DNA from 2 places in the Kluyvera huaxiensis genome. Region 2 is predicted to be linked to the other one. Evidence: predicted binding sites of a transcription regulator. Region 2 holds the regulator's gene; the other holds the start of a gene.

Region 1 (4,317 bases), on a different contig from region 2:
CAACTGCTGCATCTCACCTGCTGCCAGGATACCGTGGAAGATCGCGGTACGGTGCAGTATTTGCAAGATTGCGCAGCCGAAGCGGAAGTCGCCACCGAGTTCCTCTATATCGATGAAATTGGTTTAGGCGAAAAAGGCCAGTTTACCGATCTGCAGGATCAGGTTATCGGCAATCTGTTCAAGCTCTATCCTTGGGAATACATGCTGCGTGAAATGTTCTCCACCAAGCTGGAAGACGCTGGCGTGCGCTGGCTGGAGCCGGCGTGGAAGAGCATTATCTCCAACAAGGCGCTGCTGCCGATGCTCTGGGAAATGTTCCCGGATCACCCGAACCTGCTGCCTGCCTACTTTGCCGAAGACGCTTATCCCGCGATGGATAAGTATGTGGTGAAGCCTATCTTCTCCCGCGAAGGGGCGAATATCTCGATCGTCGAAAACGGCAAAACCATCGAACAGGTGGAAGGCCCGTACGGCGAAGAAGGGATGATCGTGCAGCAGTTCTATCAGTTACCAAAATTTGGCGATAGCTATATGTTAATTGGCAGCTGGCTTATCAACGATCAGCCAGCTGGGATTGGCATCCGTGAGGACAGAGCGCTGATCACCCAGGATCTGTCGCGTTTCTATCCCCACATTTTTGTTGAGTAACCGTTAGCCCACCAGCACCGACAGCATGCTTAAGGAACCCATTTCGATACCATCTACCGGGATCGTGATGGGTTCTTCTCCATCCCATGCACCTAAAACATACAGCAGCGGCAGGAAGTGATCCGCCGTTGGGTTAGAGAGCGAACCGCCTTCATGCTGCAGATAGTTCACCAGCGGATGCTGTTCAACCGGCCCTTGCCATTGCAGATTCGCCTTAACATAGTCGTTAAATGACGTGGCCCACGGATACGGTGCGGAATCGCCGTGCCATTTTGCGGTACGCAGGTTATGTACTACGTTACCACTCGCCACCAGCATAATGCCTTCATCGCGCAGACTGGCCAACTTGCGCCCCATCTCCAGATGCCAGGCAGCCGGTTTGGTGCTGTCAATACTCAACTGCACCATCGGGATATCCGCGTTCGGGTACATCTTAATCAACACGCCCCATGAACCGTGGTCAAAGCCCCAGGCTTCCGTATCCAACGCGACAGGAACCGGTGACAGCAGCTCCACAAGCTTCTGCGCCAGCTCCGGTGAGCCAGGTGCCGGATAATGCGTGTCGTACAATGCCTGTGGGAAACCGCCAAAATCGTGGATCGTTTTAGGCGCTTCCATGGCCGTGACTCCCGTACCACGGGTAAACCAGTGCGCAGAGACGACGACTATCGCTTTCGGCCGCGGTAATGTCTCACCGAGGTGCTGCCAGGTACGGGTATACAGGTTATCTTCCAGTACGTTCATCGGGCTACCGTGACCTAAAAACAGTGCTGGCATTCGGCTACGAGACATGATGTTATCCTTCCAGAGGCATATTTGAATAACACCACATTAACCTGTTTTCCGTGAGGATAAACTCAGATAAGCGTGATGATGATCTTCAGAAAATTTGAATGTAAGGATGCAGTAAAGAATCTATTCGCCTCTCGCCAGGCGTGATGAATTCCAATATCATGAATGATAATCATTATCATAAGGAGTAAGCGATGTCGGTACCGCTGATTCTGACATTACTGGCAGGCGCTGCCACCTTCATTGGCGCCATTCTTGGTGTTATTGGACAAAAGCCGTCAAATCGGGTTTTGGCCTTTTCACTCGGTTTTGCCGCTGGGATTATGCTGCTGATCTCGCTGATGGAGATGCTGCCCGCGGCGCTTGGCACCGAAGGTATGTCGCCGGTGTTAGGCTACGGCATGTTCGTGGTGGGGCTTATTGGTTACTTCGCGCTGGATCGCGCGCTGCCGCATGCTCATCCGCAAGATCTGATGCAAGAAACCACTCAGCCGCTGCCGCGCAATATCCGCCGCACGGCGGTCTTGTTGACCCTTGGGATCAGCCTGCACAACTTCCCGGAAGGGATAGCCACCTTCGTCACCGCTAGCAACAATTTAGAGCTGGGGTTCGGTATTGCGCTCGCCGTGGCGCTGCACAATATCCCGGAAGGGCTGGCGGTCGCCGGGCCGGTGTATGCGGCCACAGGGTCAAAGCGCAAAGCGGTATTCTGGGCGGGAATCTCCGGTATGGCAGAAATCCTCGGCGGCGTGCTGGCGTGGGCGATTCTCGGTAGCATGGTGTCACCGGTACTGATGGCGTCAATTATGGCCGCCGTCGCCGGGATTATGGTCGCGCTGTCGGTTGATGAACTGATGCCGCTGGCTAAAGAGATCGATCCCAACAACAACCCGAGCTACGGCGTGCTATGCGGGATGTCGGTGATGGGATTAAGTCTGGTGGCATTACAGTCGATGGGGATTGGTTAACAGCCATAAAAAAGCCCGGCACAGTGAGCCGGGCTTTTTCGTAAGGGAGCGCAATTAACTTGCTTTGCGCTCGTGCTCACGACGGTAGGCCACCAGATCTTCGATAGTCACCAGCGCCATATTGTGTTCCTTCGCAAACTTGATGCATTCCGGCGCGCGCGCCATGGTGCCATCGTCATTGGTCAATTCACACAAAACGCCAGCCGGTTTAAAACCTGCCAGGCTTACCAGATCGATAGTGGCTTCAGTATGGCCACCGCGGGTCAAAACGCCGCCCGGCTGCGCGCGCAGCGGGAAAACGTGGCCCGGACGGTTCAGGTCTGACGGCTTAGCGTTGTCGGCGATTGCTGCACGAACGGTAGTCAGGCGGTCAGCGGCGGAAACGCCGGTGGTCACGCCGTGTGCTGCTTCGATGGTAACGGTAAAACCGGTGCCGTAAGCGCTGGTGTTGTTTTCCACCATCATCGGCAGTTCCAGCTGTTTACGACGTTCATCGGTCAAACACAGACAAACGATGCCGCTACCGTGACGGATAGTCAGCGCCATTTGTTCAACGGTCATATTTTCGGCGGCAAAGATCATGTCGCCTTCGTTCTCGCGATCTTCGTCGTCCAGCACCATCGCACCGCGGCCTTCGCGCAGAGCAATCAGCGCGTTTTCAACGCGTTCGAAAGAAGTACCAAAAGAGGAAAGTAGCGTCTGATTCATGGTAAAAAAACCTCATTAATATTATGGTTACCAGAATCAGGGCAGTCTTAGGAGTGCCGATAAACGGCTAATAGATAACGCGAGCGGGCATAAACCCGACTGGATCGTTACTCTCTCCCATCCGGACTCTAACCGTCGGCCCCGGAATTACACCGGATCTGCTGACCTTCCCGTTGGACACAGGAAGCGCTCGCGGGCTTTCAGCCGTAGCTGATTTACCGCCGGTGGGGAATTTCGCCCCGCCCTGAGAATAAGCGTACTTACTATAACGCTATTGATTATCTTCGGCAATGCATAAGCTTCGAACAATTCTGGTTTATCGCACCGGGAGAAGCCACTACAATAGCGGTAATGCCGAAAGAATCAGGGAAACACAGATGATCGACCCGAAAAAAATTGAACAAATCGCCCGCCAGGTCCATGAATCCATGCCGAAAGGTTTGCGTGAGTTTGGCGATGATATTGAGAAGAAAGTTCGTCAGGTTATCCAGTCACAGCTGACGCGCCTTGACGTGGTAAGCCGCGAAGAGTTTGACGTGCAGACTCAGGTTCTGCTGCGCACCCGCGAAAAACTGGCGCTGCTGGAGCAGCGTATTAGCGAGCTGGAAAGCCGAGCAGCTGCACCTGCTGTAGACGATAAAGAGTAAAGCACGTCCCCTCTCCCACACGGGGAGAGGGTTAAAGTGAGAGCAACGCGTCAGCGTTACTTCTCACTATCCTTCTGAATCTTCTTGATAATATTGGTCGTTGAGCAACCATCTTCAAAGTTCAACACCAGCACTTCACCGCCGTTCGCCCACACTTCTTCGCTACCGGCAATCTGCTCAGGCTTATAATCGCCGCCTTTCACCAGACGATCTGGCAAGATCCCGGCGATCAGACGCTGCGGCGTGTCTTCTTCAAACGACACCACCCAATCGACAGACTCCAGCGCGCCCAGCACGATCATGCGCTGATCCAGCGGGTTCACCGGACGGGTTTCACCTTTCAGACGTTTGGTTGACGCATCGCTGTTCACCGCGACGATCAGACGATCGCCCAGCTTACGCGCATTCGCCAGATAAGATACGTGGCCCGCGTGCAGAATATCGAACACACCGTTGGTCATTACCACTTTCTCACCGCGACGACGCGCAGCGGCGACCGCTTGTTTCAGCTCTTCTTCGCTCATCACGCCAAAACCGGTATCCGCACGACCGCG
Region 2 (4,317 bases):
TGAAATTGAATGTCCGAGCGCAATCTGCACAAAACCTGCACAATAATTCCCCCATCGTCCTCGTCCACGGCCTGTTTGGCAGTCTGGACAATCTCGGTATCCTGGCGCGCGACCTGATTGCTGACCACGATATTATCCAGGTTGATATGCGTAACCATGGACTGTCGCCGCGTTCTGAAGAGATGAACTACCCGGCCATGGCCCAGGATCTTCTCGATACGCTCGACGAGCATAATATTGAAACGGCGACGCTTATCGGCCACTCCATGGGCGGTAAAGCGGTGATGGCGCTGACCGCACTGGCACCGGAGCGTATCGACCGTCTGGTTGCGATTGATATTGCGCCGGTGGATTATCATGTTCGCCGTCATGATGAAATTTTTGCTGCGATCAATGCAGTGACCAACGCCGGTGTTGCCACGCGCCAGCAAGCGGCTACCGTCATGCGTGAATTCCTTCATGAAGAAGGGGTCATCCAGTTCCTGCTGAAATCCTTCGTTGACGGCGCCTGGCGCTTCAACGTGCCGGTGCTGTGGGAACAATACCCGCACATTGTTGGCTGGGAAACTATCCCCGCGTGGGATAAGCCTGCCCTGTTTATTCCCGGCGGCAATTCGCCGTACGTTACCGAAGCCTATCGAGACAGCCTTTTAGCCCAGTTCCCGCAGGCCAAAGCGCACGTTATTGCCGGTGCCGGTCACTGGGTGCATGCGGAAAAACCAGACGCTGTACTGCGCGCTATCCGCCGTTACCTCGCAGAGTGATTAAAAATGCATCGACCGCGCGCCAGAATGGCCGCGGTCGTTGGCGTGCGGGTTCCACTGATGTATGATTGCGCGCTGTCTGCGCTGGGCACTGCCCGGTAGCTTGTTTTCCCCGAAGTCACTCAGAATCATGGCAAAAGAACAAACGGACCGTACGACACTAGATTTGTTCGCAAATGAGCGTCGCCCGGGAAGACCAAAAACCAATCCGCTTTCGCGTGACGAACAGCTCCGCATCAATAAGCGCAATCAGCTAAAACGCGACAAGGTTCGCGGGCTTAAGCGTGTCGAACTGAAGCTGAATAACGAAGCCGTTGACGCGCTCAACGAGCTGGCGACTGCCCGTGATATGAGCCGCAGCGAACTCATCGAAGAGATGTTGATGAACCAGCTTGCGCTGCTGCACGGACAGGGGAAAGTCTGAAAAATCCCCCCAAAACACGCTTTCATGTAGCAGAGTGTGCAGTCCGGCACGATTGCTGTTTCCGCACACTGCGCTGTTCTGCTATGATTGCCCTTATCTGTGGGCAATAAGCCACCACCATATCATTAAGTTTCAAGAGGTTATTTTACTCATGGCAATCGTTGGCATCTTCTTCGGTAGCGATACCGGAAACACCGAAAATATCGCAAAAATGATTCAAAAACAGCTTGGTAAAGATGTCGCTGACGTGCATGACATCGCCAAGAGCAGCAAAGAAGATCTGGCTGCGTTCGATATCCTGCTGCTGGGTATCCCAACCTGGTACTACGGTGAAGCACAGTGCGATTGGGATGATTTCTTCCCAACGCTGGAAGAAGTAGATTTCAACGGTAAACTGGTTGCGCTGTTCGGCTGTGGCGACCAGGAAGATTACGCGGAATATTTCTGTGATGCCCTGGGCACCATTCGCGATATTATTGAACCACGTGGCGCAACCATCGTGGGTCACTGGCCAACCGCAGGCTACCATTTTGAAGCGTCTAAGGGACTTGCCGATGACGATCACTTCGTGGGTCTGGCGATTGACGAAGACCGTCAGCCAGAACTGACCGCGGAGCGCGTTGAGAAATGGGTTAAGCAGGTGGCTGAAGAACTGCACCTGGACGAAATCAAAAACGCCTAATCGCAATAATGAGGTGTAATTATCAAATTGCACCTCATTAATAGGTAAAAGCAATTAAAATAATAGCTACAAATTTTTAACTTTTTATCGCATACCTGTACAATATCTTCTGATTTAGCGCAGGTTCATCGCTCAGTTTGTCGGTGAAGCCTCGTTTTTGAAAGCTTAGCTTACCCGGGCCTTGCTGTTTTCATTTTGATAGGGCCATTCTATAATGAGACGCATTAATTCGGGTGCATTCTCTGTGAAACTTTCGCTGATGGAAGTTAATCGTTTAGCAACAGGACAGATTCCGCATGACTGACAATAATACCGCATTAAAGAAGGCTGGCCTGAAAGTCACACTTCCACGGTTAAAGATTCTGGAAGTTCTTCAGGAACCTCATAACCACCATGTCAGCGCGGAAGACTTATACAAACGCCTGATCGACATGGGTGAAGAGATCGGTTTAGCCACGGTTTACCGCGTACTGAACCAGTTTGATGACGCTGGCATTGTGACTCGCCATAATTTTGAAGGCGGCAAATCCGTATTCGAACTGACTCAGCAGCATCACCACGATCACCTGATCTGCCTCGACTGCGGCAAAGTTATCGAGTTCAGCGATGATTCGATTGAAGCGCGCCAGCGTGAAATCGCGACCAAGTACGGGATTCGCTTAACCAACCATAGCCTGTATCTTTACGGTCACTGCGCTGAAGGCGACTGCCGCGAAGATGAACACGCTCACGACGGCATCGAAAAATAACGACCGCCGCTCGTCAAAAAACCAGCCATTGTGTGCTGGTTTTTTTTTGCCTATCGGTCTGGTATCGACATAAAAAAACCGCTGCAAGCAGCGGTTTTCAGTTCTTAACACGACATTATTTTTGTGGCGTATTGTTGCTGCGAATTTCCTGCCAAATCTTATCGCACTTGCTGGCCACGGCCTGGTCGTTACCCGTTTTTCTCGCCAGAATACACTGCTGATAATCCAGCACGCGTACGCTTTCCTGGTTCGCGAACTGCTCGTGCTTCTTATCTTGTTTCAGCACGTTCAATACGCTCTGGCAGGCCTGGATTTTATCCGGATTACCTTCCGCCGTATTGATACAGGCGCTATAGGCATCTTTCAGTTTGGTGTCTTCTTTCGGCGCAGGTGACTGCGCACAAGCGGTAAGGCCGACAGCCATTAAGGCAACAATAATCAATTTTTTCATGCGATGAACCTCTTAGCGGCGGCAGAGGTTTCCCCCTGCCGCGTCATGCATCAGAAAATAGTGAACGGTGCGATAACCATGAATTTCACGTCACGCTCGTCCTGGAAGATGTTGCCGTAACCACCGCCCCAGCTTGGAATGTCGGAGTGGTTGTCATACTGGGTGAAGTGCAGTTTGAACAGAGTCCCTTTCGCGCGGCCATCCTGTACGGTGTAAGCCACATCGAGGCTGTAAGCAGACTCTTTGATTTTGTTGTTTTTGTCGTAGTAAGCATCTGGGTTCATCTGCCAGGTCGATGGCTTAGCATCCCATGCGTAGACGTAAGACGCGCCCACTGCCCAGCCCGGGAGATCCCAGTTTTTCAGGTCATACATCGAACCGAAGAACACCGCTTTTTCGCCGTTGGCGTTGAAGTCAGAGCGGTTATCCCACCAGATATCCAGACGACCGTTGGAGGAAGCGTAGGTTGGCGTCATACGCTGCAGGAAGAAGCCCTGCTGACCTTCAGCTTTAACCCAGGTCCCTTCCAGGCGGAAGTCGAAGACCTCTTTCAGCTTGTAGCCGAAGGTTAACGCTTGCAGCCACGCGGTGCCGTCGTAAATATCGTTCACACCGTGATCGCTCACTTTGTCACGGGTACCGTAGAACTGATAGCTGGTGGTCAGAGGGCCGCCAGGGATATCGAATTTGTAGCTACCTTTGGCGAAGTACTGATCAACATAGCCTTCTGCCTGACCAAATGCCGCTTCCAGCACCAGGTCATTTTTGAAATCGTATTTAGCGCCGATGGAGTGCAGGTAGTCGACCTTGGTCTTCTTATCGTTCTGATAGAAGTTATCCATTTCCAGATGCCAAGGTGCCTTGTACTCATTGGTCCACATGTAGGAGAAGCTCAGTGCACCGTTGTCGCCGTAGTCGAAGTTCGCCCCGGCTTCAGCGCCCTGGTAAGTACCAGGCATAAAGCTCCAGTGTGGTGCCAGCAGAGTTTGACCGGTTGGCTGAATGTAACCGGCACGTGCCCAGGTTGGCCCAAGCTTGAATTTAGCTGCCGCTTTATACAGGCTGATACCAGACTTATCACCGCTGTAATCTTCGCTATAACCTTTGTTTTTTGAAGAGAACGCGATTTCGTTCGGGTGACCACTTTCGCTGCTTTCGTTCATTTCAATCGCGGTAAATGCAGCGATATCAAGACCGAACATATCGGCGGCATAGCCAGACTGGAAGTCGAGATTGGCGTTCCAGGT

The links. The regulator Fur, encoded in region 2, represses iron uptake genes when iron is present. The targets are predictions, from matches to a motif close to ATAATAATGAGAACNACTATCAA.
Region 1: zupT (zinc transporter ZupT) is a predicted target of Fur. The motif match lies at 1,606-1,628, and genes of this name have one in related genera.

What each region holds. Positions count from the first base shown of each region.
Region 1 is NZ_JBEFLV010000004.1:226,009-230,325, reverse strand. It holds gene ABOC97_RS06590 (glutathionylspermidine synthase family protein) at 1-648, shown strand, start outside; gene ygiD (4,5-DOPA-extradiol-dioxygenase) at 652-1,440, opposite strand; gene zupT (zinc transporter ZupT) at 1,635-2,408, shown strand; gene ribB (3,4-dihydroxy-2-butanone-4-phosphate synthase) at 2,463-3,116, opposite strand; FMN riboswitch at 3,222-3,372, opposite strand; gene ubiK (ubiquinone biosynthesis accessory factor UbiK) at 3,494-3,763, shown strand; gene hldE (bifunctional D-glycero-beta-D-manno-heptose-7-phosphate kinase/D-glycero-beta-D-manno-heptose 1-phosphate adenylyltransferase HldE) at 3,820-4,317, opposite strand, start outside.
Region 2 is NZ_JBEFLV010000003.1:46,468-50,784, reverse strand. It holds gene ybfF (esterase) at 1-764, shown strand, start outside; gene ybfE (LexA regulated protein) at 895-1,188, shown strand; gene fldA (flavodoxin FldA) at 1,340-1,870, shown strand; gene fur (ferric iron uptake transcriptional regulator) at 2,167-2,619, shown strand; gene ABOC97_RS04190 (ChiQ/YbfN family lipoprotein) at 2,735-3,070, opposite strand; gene chiP (chitoporin ChiP) at 3,121-4,317, opposite strand, start outside.